3 regions of the Ligilactobacillus ruminis ATCC 27782 genome follow, and region 1 is predicted to be linked to each of the others. Evidence: predicted binding sites of a transcription regulator. Region 1 holds the regulator's gene; each other region holds the start of a gene.

Region 1 (5,082 bases):
TCAAAATGGTCTTCCAATTCAATTGCTTTGGCAATCGTTACGCCGTCATTCGTAATCGTCGGGGCACCGTATGATTGTTCCAGGACAACATTGCGCCCCTTGGGACCGATTGTCGATTTGACAGTATCTGCAAGCTTGTCAACACCTGCAAGCATCTTTGAACGAGCATCTTCTGAAAACTTGATTTCCTTTGCCATTATTAATTTCACCTCATAAAAATTCTTGAATTATGAACAAAACCGTCGTTATTCAACAACTGCAACGATGTCGTTTTCGTGAACTACCAAATACTTTTCGCCTTCATAGCTCACTTCTGTTCCGGCATACTTGTCAAACACGACCGTATCTCCTTCCTTGACAGAAGGAACGACTTTTTCACCGTTATCAAGGACACGTCCTGTACCAACGGCCAATACTTTGCCCGTTTGCGGCTTTTCTTTTGCATTGCTTGCAAGAACGATTCCGCCAACGGTTTGTTCCTCTTCTTTTTGAACCTCTAAAATGACACGATCTCCTAATGGTTTAAGCACGTTATATCCCTCCAAAGTCTTTTTTAGCACTCTCAACATTTAAGTGCTAACTAATTACAATTCTTACTATAACCACTTTCGGAATTAATTGCAAGCATTTTTTATCACTCTCATGCAAAGAGTGCTAAAAACATGTTTTAAAACCGCATCAGACCGCGCTTTTCAACAAATCAAAAAAGTTGTTAAGGTTTGGTAAAGGCCACTTCAAGCTCTTATGTGCTATAATGGTAAAAGCTCAAAATCGAAAAGAAAGAAGGCTCTTATTTGAATAAACAAAATTCAGCCAACGGCCTTGCATTAACAAGCGCCTATCTTTTCATCATGATTTGCCAACTCATGATTCCTCATTATTTCCGCAACGGGCCTGCTTACCTGATTTGCACGCTCATTTGGCTGCTTGGCGCTTTAGCGATGATTTTTCTTAATAGAAGGTTTTCGTTTAAAAACCCCATCGATTCGACTGAGAAATGCACTCAAGCTACGCATGAAGCAATTTTGATCGGTCTTGGTCTTATCGCAACGCTCGCTTCACAAATACTGCTCACTACCTTTGAGGTCAACGTTTTGCATCAGCCGTCCGGATCAGAAAATACCAACATGTTCATTGAGATTATTCACCAATATCCGTACTATTTCCTGTGTCCGGTCATTGCGGCTCCAATTACCGAGGAACTTGTTTTCAGAAAATTTTTCTTCGGCAATTTTTCAAGCGTGCTCCCCAAATTAATCTGCGCGCTGATCTCAAGCACTGTATTTTCAATAGGTCACAGCGACGGACACTTTATCGTCTATGCGGCAATCGGACTCATTTTATGCTATGTCTATGAAGAAAGCGGCAAAATCAGAACCAGCATGATCGTGCATATGCTGATGAATCTGACGGTCATACTCATCAATCTATAAAAAAAGCCGGAAAGAAAAACTTTCCGACTGAGTTCTTAAGATTGTTTCTCCAAATCAAGGAAGTAAATCAAAGTTTGGAGCTCATTCGTAAGATCGACGTTTTGGACCAGCACGGACTCAGGCACTGATATCCTGAGCGGCGTAAAGTTCAAAATTCCCTTGACTCCTACTTCAATCAAATCGTTCGTAACTCCTTGAGCAACATTGGCAGGAACCGTTAAAATCACGATTTCGATCTGCTGAATCTTGAGCTGTTCCTTCATATCCTCCATCGGATAAATGGGAACGCCGCTTTGAATCGTTCCGGTAATTTCTTCGTTGATGTCAAATGCAGCATTGATTCTGACGTTGTTGCTTTTATGAAAATTGAAGTTGAGCAACGCATGACCAAGATTGCCGACGCCGATCAAAGCAACGTTTGTCAGCTTATCCTGGTTGAGCGTCTTTTTGAAAAATTCCAAAAGATTCTCGACATCATAGCCATAGCCACGTTTTCCAAGTGCTCCAAAATAAGAAAAGTCCCGGCGGATAGTCGCAGAGTCAACTTTGACCGCATCAGCCAGTTCATTTGAACTGACGCGTTTTTTGCCGGCATCTGACAACATATTCAGGTAGCGATAATAAATCGGCAAACGTTTGGCCGTAGCCTTGGGAATATTTTGCGATGTCATAGGATAGTCCCCCTGTCTGTCATGCTTACTTATAAATTTTAGCATACAAATTCAAACATTAAAACAAAAAAGTTACTTAATTCACAAACTTTGATACAAAGCGTGATTGATATAAAGCTCTTCTAAACGCTTACATAAAATGCTTGTGAATATTTTCCACAATCAATGAAAAGGTGAACCAAATGATACTCTTACAAGTTCAACAAGTTGCCCGCTATTTTGGGGCAGATACTTTGTTTGAAAATGTCAGCTTAGATGTTTCAGACAACTCGCGAATTGCGCTCGTCGGTCGAAACGGTGTCGGAAAATCGACGCTGCTTAAGATGATTATCGGAAACGAGTCGCCCGATGCGGGCCAGATAACCAAGAAAAAAGGCTTGACAATCGGCTATCTCGCCCAAAACACCGGACTTGAATCAGATAAAACGATTTATGCTGAAATGCTCAGCGTTTTCGAAAGACTTCAAATCATGGAAAAAAATCTGCACGAAATGGAAGCAAAAATTGCAGATCCAGGTGCAGATCATTCATCTTCCGAATATTCTCAGCTTTTGAACCAATATGATCAGCTGCTTCATGACTTTAAAGAACAAAACGGATACGGCTACGAAGCAGAAGTTCGTTCAGTGCTTCATGGTTTTCACTTTGAACAAGAGGACTATGATCGCAAAATATCATCGCTTTCCGGTGGTCAAAAAACGCGACTTGCCTTGGCAAAACTGCTTTTGGAACAACGTGATCTTCTTATTTTGGACGAACCTACGAACCATCTTGATATCGACACTTTAACCTGGCTTGAAGGATACGTCCAAAACTATAAAGGTGCGCTGCTCATTGTTTCGCACGACCGCTATTTTCTTGATCGAATCGTCAACGAAGTCTATGAAATCAGTCATCATCACAGCAGCTACTACAAAGGAAATTATTCGGCATATATCGATCAAAAGGCCGAACGACTTCGCCAGGATTGGAAAAATTATGAAAAGCAGCAGGCCGAAATTTCCAAACTGGAAGATTTTGTAAACAAAAACCTGGTTCGTGCCTCAACCACCAAACGTGCACAAAGTCGCAGAAAGCAGCTTGAAAAAATGGAACGTCTCGAGCGTCCTGAAGGAGATGAAAAAGGACCACATTTCAAATTCACGGCCGATTCTCAAAGCGGAAACATCGTTTTAACCGTCAAAGATGCCGCAATCGGATATGACGGTCATATCATTTCTTCGCCAATCAATATCGATCTGAGAAAAAATCAGGTCATGGCCATCGTTGGTCCAAACGGAATCGGAAAATCAACGCTTTTAAAAAGCGTCTTAGGTCAAATTCCGTTTGTCAAAGGCAGCTCTGAATTTGGCACGAACGTCAAAGTCGGATACTACGATCAGGAACAGCATAACCTGCATGACAAAAAAAACGTTTTAAACGAGCTTTGGGATGATCATCCGACAACGCCGGAAAAAGATATTCGTTCAATACTTGGAAGTTTTCTTTTTATCGGTGATGATGTTTCCAAAGTTGTTCACAATCTGTCGGGCGGCGAAAAGGCACGTCTGCTTTTAACCAAACTCGCCATGAAGCATGATAATTTCTTGATTCTTGACGAACCGACCAACCACCTTGACATCGACAGCAAAGAAGTCCTTGAAAATGCCGTTATGGACTTTAACGGAACCGTTTTGTTCGTTTCACATGACCGCTATTTTATCAACAAGGTAGCCACTTGTGTCCTCGAAATTGCTCCGCAAGGTTCGACGCTTTATCTCGGTGACTATGACTATTATCTCGAAAAAAAGGCAGAACAAGAAGAAATTGCCGCTGCCAAATCAACAGCCGAAACCCCGATTGAAAATTCTTCAAAAGAAGTCTCAACCGGAAAAGTCAATTATCAGCAAGGAAAGGAACGTCAAAAACAAGAACGCAAACTAAAACGCAGCGTTGAAGAATTTGAACAACTCGTCGAAAAACTTGACGCTCAAAAAAATGACTTGGAAAATCAGATGTCCTCACCTGAAAACTATAATGACTTGGAAAAAATGGGCGAACTTCAGGCAAAGCTGCAGGAAATTTCCAAAAAACTCGCTGAAGCAGAAGAAAACTGGGAACAAGCAAGCATGGAGCTGGAAGAATTCTTGGCTTGATCAAATAAGGCTTCTGAAACGCACAACCGTTTCAGAAGCCTTATTTTTATTGGATGAGACCTTTCAATTACGTTTTTTTCGTAATTTCCGCACTGAAGACCCCACGTCTGAATTTTTCGCATCAAAAAAAGGATCTTTCCCGTCTTTTGGAAAAATCCTTTTTATTTTCAAGCTGTTTATGACGTGTTTTAGATCCAATCAAATTCCAGACTCGGATCAGCGTTAAGATCCAATCCTCCTCTGATTCCTGCAAGATATGCTTCGTAACCGGCAGCTCCGATCATTGCCGCATTGTCACCGCAAAGTCTGAGCGGTGCCTTGATCAATTCAACATCGTCGAATGCCTGAAGCTCTTCATCAAGACGAGTCCGCAAGCCCTGATTAGCCGCGACTCCTCCGGCAAGAATAAGTTGTTTTACCGGAAATTCTTTCAGGCAGCGAACCGTTTTTTCTGCCAAAACGTCGACGACGCTTTGTTGAAAGCTGGCAGCAAGATCGTTTTCATCAAGTTTTTCGCCTATTTGGTCGGCATGATGAACCGTATTGATGAATGCGCTCTTTAACCCGCTGAAGCTAAAATCGAAATTGTCCTCTTTTTCCATTGCGCGCGGAAAATGGAACGTATCATGACCTTTGTGCGCCATCTCATCAATCTGTTTTCCGGCCGGATATGTCAGGCCAAGGACGCGCCCGACCTTATCATAAGCTTCACCGCAGGCATCGTCTCTTGTTTCGCCGATAATCTTGAAATCATAAGGACCGCTTAAATAGACCAGTTCGGTATGACCGCCTGAAACAAGCAGCGCCAATGCCGGAAAATGCAGTTCTCCTGCAAACCTTGCG
Region 2 (5,082 bases), 610 kb from region 1:
AGGAAAAAATGCTTTGCAAAGGATATGAGCAGCGCAGAAAACGCAAAAAGGCCGCTTTAAATGATCGTTTAAGCTTCAATCAGCAATTGTCGATTGATCTTCCATACTAAAGAAAAAGCAGCTCTGAGGCGCCTTAAATACGTCTCAAAGCTGCTTTTTATCGAGAGTCAGTCATTATCTCGATTCTGGGCCACCTTCATCAACAAGCGGATAGCTTCTTCGTAACTGCAAGTATGTTCTTCCATAACTTGTTTAATCAATTCTTCAGTCGATGTCTTTGCTGAAATCGTCATAAAATATACCCCCTGATATCAATGAATGTGTCCATTTCCTCATGGCGAACTTATGTTTCTCTTTTTATATCACTTTTACATTTTAGCGCGGTTCTCTCAAAAAGAAAAGGCAAAATTTCAAATGATTTTTTTGCATATTTGACATAATCTTTACCCCATGCGCCTTTGACCTTCCTCAAAAAAATTTTTCACTGCAAAATATGCAAAAAACAAAACCACACCGAAACTTTTCGGTGTGGCAGATCATCAATCAGTCTTCATCCCTGGTTTCCAAGTAAGATAGCCTTCGTAATCCTTAGTATGGAGAAGCCTCTCTGCATTTTCAACACGATCCTGAGTCGGCGGCTCGACTCCTTCCAAACGATAAGGAATACCCATTTCGTGGTATTTGTGCACGCCCATCGTATGGTAAGGAAGAACCTCGACCTTCATGACGTTTCTCAAATGCGTTTTGATATAATCTCCGAGCTTTTCAAGATCTTCGTCAAAATCGGTCTGTGTAGGAATCAAAACGTGTCTGATCCAGACCGGCTTGCCGATTTCAGACAAATACTCGCAAAGATCGAGAATATTTTCGTTTGGAAAACCGGTCAGCAGCTTGTGCTTATCTGAATCGATATGCTTGATGTCGACGAGCAAAATATCAGTCACGTCCAACAGCTTGTTGAACGTATCAAACCAAGGCTTTCGTCTGGTGAACGGCTGCCCGCACGTGTCAAGACAGGTGCTGATACCAAGTTCCTTGCATTTCGTAAACAGGTCAAGAGCAAATTCGGGCTGCAGCAAAATCTCGCCCCCAGAAAGCGTGATTCCTCCTTGCTCTCCCCAAAATTCCCGATAAGGAAGCGCCTTTTTCAAAACCTCATCAGCAGTCATTGTCGTCCCGACGTTCTTTTTCCAAGTATCAGGGTTGTGACAGAACTTGCACCGCATATTGCAGCCTTGCATAAAGACTACGAAGCGGATTCCGGGCCCATCAACGGCACCGAACGTTTCAATCGAATGAACGTACCCTAATATTTCACCCTTTTCATTGGTCGGTACCGGTTTTAAATACGGATTTGTCGTCATAGTCTCATGCCACCTTCAATTATAAAATACAGTGTTACATATGATCGTGGAACGTTCTGGAAATTACGTCATCCTGCTGTTCTTTGGTCAAGTCGGCAAAGTATACGCAGTATCCGGAAACACGAATCGTCAGAGTCGGATACTTTTCAGGATGCTTTTGCGCATCAAGCAGCGTATCACGGTTAAAGACGTTGATGTTCAGATGATGACCGTTATTCTTCATATATCCGTTGATCATGTTTACTAAAGTCTTATCGCATGTTTCTTCATCATGGCCCAATGTTGACGGCGTAACGGCAAACGTATTCGAGATGCCATCCGTTGCATACTTGTAAGGAATCTTGGCTACCGAAAGAAGCGATGCCAATGCGCCGTTTTGTTCTGCACCGTATGCCGGGTTGGCACCTGGTGAGAACGGCTTTCCCTTTTGACGGCCGTTTGGCGTTGTCCCTGTATTCTTGCCATAAACGACGTTTGAAGTAATCGTCAAAACGGATGTTGAAAGCTTTGCTCCGCGATAGAGATGATGCTTGTTCATCTTCGTATAGAGCTGTTTTACGAGCCATACGGCAATTTCATCGGCACGATCATCATTGTTGCCGTAGCGAGGGAAGTCGTTGTCTGCTTTGAAGTCGATTGCAACGCCGTCTTCGTCACGAATTGCTTTGACGTGACCATACTTGATTGCGGAAATGGAGTCAGCGGCAACCGACAGGCCTGAAATACCGGTTGCAAACGTCCGGTTCAGCACTGTATTTTTCAATGCCAGCTGAGCAGATTCGTAGTAGTACTTGTCGTGCATATAATGGATGGCATTCAGCGCATTGACATAGATGTCTGCAACCCATTCAAGCATATCGTCGAATTTCTTCATGAATTCATCATAGTCAATATACTCGGAAGTAATCGGAGCATATGCAGGTCCGCACTGGAGTTTCGTCAATTCGTCGACGCCGCCGTTGATCGCATAAAGCACTGTCTTGGCAAGGTTTGCGCGAGCACCAAAGAACTGTACGCCATCGGCAATCGGCTGAGCGGAAACGCAGCAGGCAATGCCGTAGTAGTCCGTTCCCCACGTCTTCATCATCAAATCGTCGTTTTCGTATTGAATCGTCGAACTCTTTGAAGATACGCTCGCAGCATATTCCTTGAACGACTCAGGAAGGTTTGCCGACCACAAAACCGTGATGTTCGGTTCAGGCGCAGCACCCATGTTGTGCAAGGTATTCAAGAAACGATACGACGTCTTCGTTACATGATGACGTCCGTCCATGCCCATGCCGGCCAACGAAAGCGTTGCCCAGATAGGGTTGCCAGAGAACAGAGAATTGTACTCAGGCGTACGGATAAACGAAACCATACGCAGTTTCATCGTAAATTGATCAATCAATTCCTGAGCTTCTTTTTCTGTCAAAATGCCACGTTCAAGGTCACGTTCAACGTAAATGTCAATGAACGAGTCAATGCGTCCGATTGACATGGCAGCCCCGTTTTGCTGCTTGATGGCTGCCAAGTATCCGAAGTAAAGCCATTGGATGGCTTCCTTGGCCGTCGTTGCCGGATATGAAATGTCATAGCCGTATTCTGCGGCCATCGTCTTCATGTCTTTCAAGGCACGAATCTGATCGGAAATTTCTTCACGTACGCGGATAACTTCGTCAGTCATTTCGCCGTCGCCGTAATTTTTGAAATCTTCCTTCTTTGCGGCAATCAAACGATCGATTCCGTAAAGCGCAATGCGCGGAAAATCAGCAACGATGCGTCCGCGTCCGTATGCATCCGGAAGTCCCGTAATAATCTTGTTGTGGCGCGCGCTCTTGATTTCGTCCGTATAAACGTCGAACACACCTTGATTGTGCGTCTTATGAAGATCAGTGAAGATTCTTTCCGTTTCAGGATCGATTTCAAAACCATAAGCTTCCAAAGCTTCCTTAGCCATGCGAATCCCGCCATATGGCATCAATGCTTTCTTGAGCGGCTTGTCAGTCTGAAGACCGACAATTTTCTCAAGATCCTTGTCAAGGTAGCCCGGTCCGTGCGACGTGATTGTCGAAACAACTTTCGTGTCAGCATCCAAAACGCCGCCAGCAGCACGTTCCTTGAGTTTCAGATCAACGAGCTTATCGTTGAGTTTCGTCGTTGCTTCGGTAGGTCCTTCCAAGAATGAAGAATCACCGTCATAAGGAGTGAAGTTTTGTTGAATAAAATCGCGCACATCGATTTCGTCTTGCCATTCTCCGCCTTTGAAGCCATCCCAGGCTGTTGTCACAGCTTCTTTAACATTATCCATCTGAAGCATCTTAATTCCTCCCTAGATTGTTAAATCATTTGACTATATTAAAACAACGTTATAACGTTCCAGCGCTCACAACCGCTATATCAAAGCGTTGTTATCGCTTTCACAGTATATGATATAAAAATTATCCGATAAATACAAGTACTTTGTCTTAAATTTCACAAAGTTTCAACAATATTTAATTATTGTCACATTTTAGTTTTATGGGAAAGAATTTGTGAGAATATATTACTATATTCGAATATAATAAGCTAGCATCTATAATTAATATAATAAAAAATTTAAAAACTGTTTGCATCCGCTTTTTTTCTCTGCATTTTATAAAATACAGAAGCCTGTGGCTGCTGTCAAGGATGCGCGTCACGTTGGGCTTACGGTAAAAATGCATTTTTTAATTTGACCGTAAGAGCCAGTCCTCGATTACGGAAAAAATGCCAGTTTTTAAGATTTGCCCGTAAACGACAATCCCTCGACTCCTTTTGGTTGCCGTATACAAAAAGCCCGGATGAGATCCGCAGCTAATTGCAAATCATTCGAGCTTGTAGTTTGATGAATATTTTTTCCTGATAATTTTTATTAATCAGTATCGTCTAAAGCCAAAGTCATCTTTTGTCGAAACGAATCCTTTAAGAAATTTCCGAACGCGATGTATGAATCAGACGTATTTTTCAGTCATACCTCAAGGTTCGTCACAAAAAAAACGTGCCTAAATTTGTGCCCAAACGTTTTCCAAGACGTTTGTCTGGTCGCGGTCAGGTCCGACTGAGAACGTTGAAACTTTGACGCCGACAAGATCTTGGATCCGATGGATATAATTGCGGGCATTTTCAGGAAGATCTTCCAAAGTCTTGCACTTAGTGATATCTTCCTTCCACCCTGGCATCGTTTCATAAATCGGCTTGCAAGCTTCAAGTTCTTTCAAACTTGCAGGATAATGATAAATCTTTTCACCATTCAATTCATATGCGGTACAAATCTTGATTTCATCAAGCCCCGTCAAAACGTCAACGCAGTTCAAACAAAGGTTGGTCAAACCTGAAACACGCTTTGAATGACGCATAACGACCGAATCAAACCATCCGATTCTCCGTGGACGCTTCGTGACCGTGCCGTATTCATGACCGGCTTCACGAATGAAGTCGCCCGTTTCATTCTTAAGTTCCGTTGGGAAGGGACCATCACCGACACGGGAGGTATAAGCCTTGCATGCACCGACAACTTTATTGATCTTGGCAGGACCAACGCCTGATCCGATCGTAACGCCGCCTGCAACAGGATTGGAAGAAGTAACGAACGGATATGTTCCTTGATCGATATCAAGCATGTTGCCTTGAGCACCTTCAAACAAGACTCTTTTTCCTTCATCAAGCGCATCGTTCAAAACAACCGACGTGTCCGTAACGTACTTCTTGATTTCCTGAC
Region 3 (5,082 bases), 880 kb from region 1:
ACCGGAATGGTAGTTTTTTGGAGGTCAGACCGTTTTGAGGCGGCATGCGTTCCGATTGCAGACATTGATGCTAGGAAACGTTGAAGGAAAACTCCACCGCATAAATGGCTTGCACAACCAAAAGTTCATAATCGACGGGCTCGTTGGAAAGCGTGTTGTGGATAATCGAATTGGAGATCCCAAGGCAGGTTATCCACATACTTGCACGAGCTTTTTTGTTTTTGTTCAGTTTTTTTCGGTCCATGATATGAGCCAGCAAAACCGTCAGATGAAGGGCGAAGAGGTCTGAGACGTCAATTTCATGCTGACTCAGGCATTCAAAATAGTATCTGCGATTAGCATCGACTTCATAGATGAAAAGTTTCATGATGCTTTGCCACGGCAAATAGTCAATGTTGTTGTCGATGACTTCTTCTAGCGTATCGTTGACTTGCCAACGCAGCAGATCGTATTTATCCAAGAAGCATTCGTAAAACGTTTGGCGCCTGATATTTGTTGCGCGCATGATCGAGCTCACGGAGACATGATCGAAGCCGTTTTTTGACACTTGCTTTTTGAAAACATTCGCAATCTTTTTTTGAATTACGTAACTCATGTTAAGTCCCCCTTGCAAATACAGTTTAGCATATGTTTTGTTTGACGTGAAAAATGACTACCCGGCTTTCGTTCGGAACAAATTGAGCGTTTAAACCGATGGACGAAAAAAGCTTCATGTCTTTTTGGGTCGAAAAGACAGTGTAAAGACGAGCTATGCATTTTGCGAGAAAAAAGACGCGACAAAAAATCCGTGCTGCAAAACAAGCACGGATCGCTGATTTTTGTTATTTATCTTCTTCAATGGGAACCGGACGATTCAAAGTCGTCGTGCCATCAGCTCGCTTGTTGACGAGTTCGGCCACGTCGATGCCGGTCGCGTCCTTGATGAATGCCAAAGATTGGGCCAATCCTTCGTTGGTTTGGCCTGAAACTCCGGCAGCACCGTCGAAAACGGTCAGCTGATCGATGCTTGCGACTGCTTGCGCATAGGATGCGGAAATTTCCGGCAGTTTATCGATGATTGCCATGGCAAGAGCGACTTGCCCGTTTTGTTCAAGCGCTTTGGCGATGGCCTCCTGCGCTTTGGCATTTGCCTGACCTTCGACCTGGATCTTGTCAGCGCTGGCCTGACCTTGTTCGCGAATCGAATAGGCGTTGGCATCGGTGCTGAGATTTTGCGCGTCCTTGTCAGCCTGAGCCTTGATGCGCAAAGCATTGGCATCTGCTTCTGCTTTGATCTGGACTGCCTGTGCTTCAGCATTTTGCTGCGCGATTACGGTTGATTTCAACTCGTTTTCGCGAACGACAATCTCCTTTTCCTTAAGCGTCTGCTCCTGGATTGCCTTTTCAATCGCATAGGCCTGCTCTGCCTTGGCTTTTTCGGTTTGAACCTGGGCATCGTTTTGGGCAATTGCCACGTCCGTTTCCTTGGTCTTGTCTGAAATGTAGCGTTTTGACTGCAGCTGTGCTTCCTGTGCTTCCTGCTTGTTTTTGACTTCGACAAGCTGTGCTTCTTTTTCGGCTTCAGCCTTGGCTTGGCGCGCATAAGAACGCTTATCGGCAATTTCCTTGGCGCTCAAAGATTCGTAATAGCCATTTTTGTCGCTGATTTTTGTAATTTGAAGCGCCGTGATTTCAAGGCCGAGATTGGCAAAGGTTTCTTCGATGCTCTGTCTGACCTGATTCTGGAATTCGGCCCGATCATTTGCCTGTTTCGGTGTCAGTCCTGACAAAACTTCGCGAACGCCGCCGCGAACGACTTCGATCATTTGGCTTTGGCGTTCTTCTTCGCTCAAACCGAGCGTTTTTTCAGCAGCTTTGGCGATCAGTTCCGGCGTTGAGCCGACGCGAAGCAAAGCGTTGGCAGACGCATCGACCGGAACCGCATCGATCGTCATGATGTCTTCGACCGAAACGTCGACGTTGAACGTGTCGAGCGTTTGAAATTCGGCTTGCTGAATGAACGGAATGACAAAGGCGCCCCCGCCCTTGACGACTTTGACGCGCGTATGCGTTTCGGGATCTTCAATCAAGTAAGGTCCCTTTTTTCCGAGACATCCACCGGTGATGATCAAGACTTCATTTGGACTGGCTTTCTTATATGAAGCAATCAGGATCGCAAGGATGATGATAATAATAAAGATGGTCAGACCGCTTGACAACAACACATTGAAAAAATCAGAGATAATCATTTTTTCTCCGCTCCTTTCTTTTTGGTAGTTTAATATTAGCATAAATTTTATGGCAAATACAGTATTCATTTTTCATGCTTTTTTGTGAATTTTGCACAATTGGAATGTGATTGATCAAAGTTTTTTTACGATTACAATCAATATAAATAACATTTAAAAATGCTTATATAATCTAAGGTGTTGAGATTATGCCAAAAAGCGCCGATAAAAAAATTGTAAAAAGTTGCCAAAAAGGCTTGAAATCGCTCTCATAAAGATATATTATAATTAGTGAAGTTTTTCACATTGCAAAAATCTTGCATACATGCTGAAAGTGTAACCAGTGATTTTTGGGAGGTATTATAAATGGAAAAAGAAGCTACGAAGCCAAAGAAAAAAGTTTTGACTGAAGAAGAAAAAGCAGCACGAATGGAAGCTGCTCGCAAGTATACCGATACCCTCGTTGATAAAGCAGCAGCTGCTGAAAGCGAATATGCGCATTTTACGCAGGATCAAGTTGACAAAATCGTTGCTGCAGCCGCGCTTGCTGGTTCTGAGGCGGCTTTGATGCTTGCTCATGAAGCGGTTGAGGAAACAAATCGCGGCGTCGTTGAAGATAAGGATACCAAGAATCGTTTTGCAACCGAAAACATCTATAACGCAATCAAGGATGAAAAAACCGTTGGAATCATCGCTGAAGACAAAATCAAAGGAGAAGTTCAAATTGCCGCACCGCTTGGCGTTTTAGCCGGCATCGTCCCAACGACGAATCCGACGTCGACGGCAATGTTCAAATCTCTGATGGCGCTTAAGACGAGAAATGCGATTGTCTTTGCTTTCCATCCGCAGGCTCAAAAATGTTCCGTTCATGCTGCACAAATCGTTTATGAAGCAGCCGTTGAAGCCGGAGCTCCGAAAAACATCATTCAATGGGTCGAGACTCCGTCAATTGAAAATACGACGGCGCTTATTCAAAACAGAAAGATCGCATCGATTCTTGCAACGGGCGGTCCCGGAATGGTCAATGCCGCACTCAAGTCGGGCAACCCGTCAATGGGTGTTGGCGCCGGCAACGGTGCAGTTTTCGTTGATCATACGGCTCATCTTGACCGTGCGGTTGAAGACTTGCTTTTGTCCAAGCGTTTCGACAACGGGATGATTTGTGCAACCGAAAATTCGGTCGTCATCGAAGCACCTGTTTACAAGGATTGGATGAAGAAGATGGAAGAAAAGGGTGCATACTTGCTGCCTAGAAAAGACTACGAGAAGCTGGCTGATTTCGTCTTCAATGACAAGCACGGCGTCAACGGACCGGTTGCCGGCAAGCCCGCTCGTTGGATTGCCGAAAATGCCGGCATTGATTTGCCTGAAGGAAAAGACGTCATCATGTTTGAACTCGATTCGAAGAACATCGGCGAAAAGCTCTCATCAGAAAAGCTTTCTCCGCTCCTTTCGGTTTATAAGGCAAAAGACAGAGAAGACGGCATCAAGATCGTTGCCGCACTGCTCGACTACCAAGGCGCTGGTCACAATGCGGCCATTCAGATTGGTTCTCAGGCAGATCCGTTCTTAAACGAATTTGCCGACAAGACAAAGGCTGCTCGCATCTTGGTAAATCAACCGGATTCAATCGGTGGTATTGGCGACATCTATACGGATGCGTTACGTCCATCTTTGACGCTTGGAACCGGTTCATGGGGGAAGAATTCATTGTCACACAACTTATCAACTTCAGACCTGTTGAATGTCAAGACGGTCGCAAAACGTCGCAATCGTCCTCAATGGGTTCGTTTGCCAGAAAAAATCTACTACGAAAAGAATGCCTTGTCATACTTGACGGACGAAACGGAGCACATTGATCGCGCAATGATCGTTGCCGATCCTGGAATGGTTAAATTCGGCTTCGTTGACAAGGTTTACGATGAGCTTGAAGCACGCGAAAATCCGGTAGAGACATCCCTTTACGGAACTGTTCATCCTGATCCGACGTTGGGACAGACGATGGAAATCGCACGCCAGATGGAAGAATTCCAACCGGATACCGTTATTGCCATCGGTGGCGGTTCCGCAATGGATGCTGCCAAGATTGCGCGCTACATCTATGAATACTCTCTTGAACAAGAACCTGGCTTCCTTGAAAGCTACGAGAAAGTCAGCGAACTGTTCACTCGTCTGCAGCAAAAATTCGTTGATATCCGCAAGAGAATCGTCAAGTTCCATCACGGCACGCACACGAAACTTTTCTGCATCCCGACAACTTCAGGTACCGGTTCCGAAGTTACGCCGTATGCGGTTATTACGGATGACAACACGCACGTTAAGTATCCGTTGACCGACTACGAAATGACGCCTCAGGTTGCAATCGTCGACCCTGAATTTGTCATGACGGTTCCGAAGAGAACAGTTGCATGGTCAGGTCTCGATACACTGTCACATGCGCTTGAGTCATACGTTTCCGTAATGGCTTCAGACTTCACGCGCCCATGGTCGCTTCAGGCAATCAAGCTCGTATTTGAAAACCTTGAAAAATCCTACAATTATGACCCTAAGAATCCTACGCTTGAAGGCGAAACTGCTCGCGAAAACATGCACTATGCGGCTACTCTTGGCGGCATGGCCTTCGCAAATGCTTTCCTTGGCATCAATCACTCGCTTGCTCACAAGACTGGCGGCGAATTCGGACTTCCTCACGGTCTTGCGATTTCGATTGCGATGCAGCACGTGATTCGTTTCAACGGTGTATCTGGCAAAGTCAAGAGAACACCGTTCCCACGCTACGAAGTTTATCGTGCTCAAAAGGATTATGCAGACATTGCGCGTGCGCTTGGATTGAAGGGCAGAACAGATGCTGATTTGGTCGAATCATTGTGCAACA

Evidence for each region. The regulator Rex, encoded in region 1, represses fermentation and respiration genes when NADH is low (regulators of the CRP and FNR family bind a similar motif). The targets are predictions, from matches to a motif close to TTGTGAANTANTTCACAA.
Region 2: a site for Rex is predicted at 3,807-3,824, ahead of pflB (formate C-acetyltransferase). Genes of this name have one in related genera too.
Region 3: a site for Rex is predicted at 2,497-2,514, ahead of adhE (bifunctional acetaldehyde-CoA/alcohol dehydrogenase). Genes of this name have one in related genera too.

What each region holds. Positions count from the first base shown of each region.
Region 1 covers NC_015975.1:645,216-650,297, reverse strand. Annotated here, with positions in the region: gene groL (chaperonin GroEL) at 1-197, opposite strand, end outside; gene groES (co-chaperone GroES) at 246-530, opposite strand; gene LRC_RS03230 (CPBP family intramembrane glutamic endopeptidase) at 795-1,433, shown strand; gene LRC_RS03225 (redox-sensing transcriptional repressor Rex) at 1,469-2,104, opposite strand; gene LRC_RS03220 (ABC transporter ATP-binding protein) at 2,287-4,239, shown strand; gene tsaD (tRNA (adenosine(37)-N6)-threonylcarbamoyltransferase complex transferase subunit TsaD) at 4,428-5,082, opposite strand, start outside.
Region 2 covers NC_015975.1:34,290-39,371, reverse strand. Annotated here, with positions in the region: gene LRC_RS00180 (acyl-CoA thioesterase) at 1-110, shown strand, start outside; gene LRC_RS11725 (hypothetical protein) at 168-293, opposite strand; gene pflA (pyruvate formate-lyase-activating protein) at 540-1,364, opposite strand; gene pflB (formate C-acetyltransferase) at 1,399-3,663, opposite strand; gene LRC_RS00165 (adenylosuccinate synthase) at 4,367-5,082, opposite strand, start outside.
Region 3 covers NC_015975.1:1,829,812-1,834,893, reverse strand. Annotated here, with positions in the region: gene dhaQ (DhaKLM operon coactivator DhaQ) at 1-13, shown strand, start outside; gene dhaS (dihydroxyacetone kinase transcriptional activator DhaS) at 71-595, opposite strand; gene LRC_RS10895 (flotillin family protein) at 822-2,270, opposite strand; gene adhE (bifunctional acetaldehyde-CoA/alcohol dehydrogenase) at 2,574-5,082, shown strand, end outside.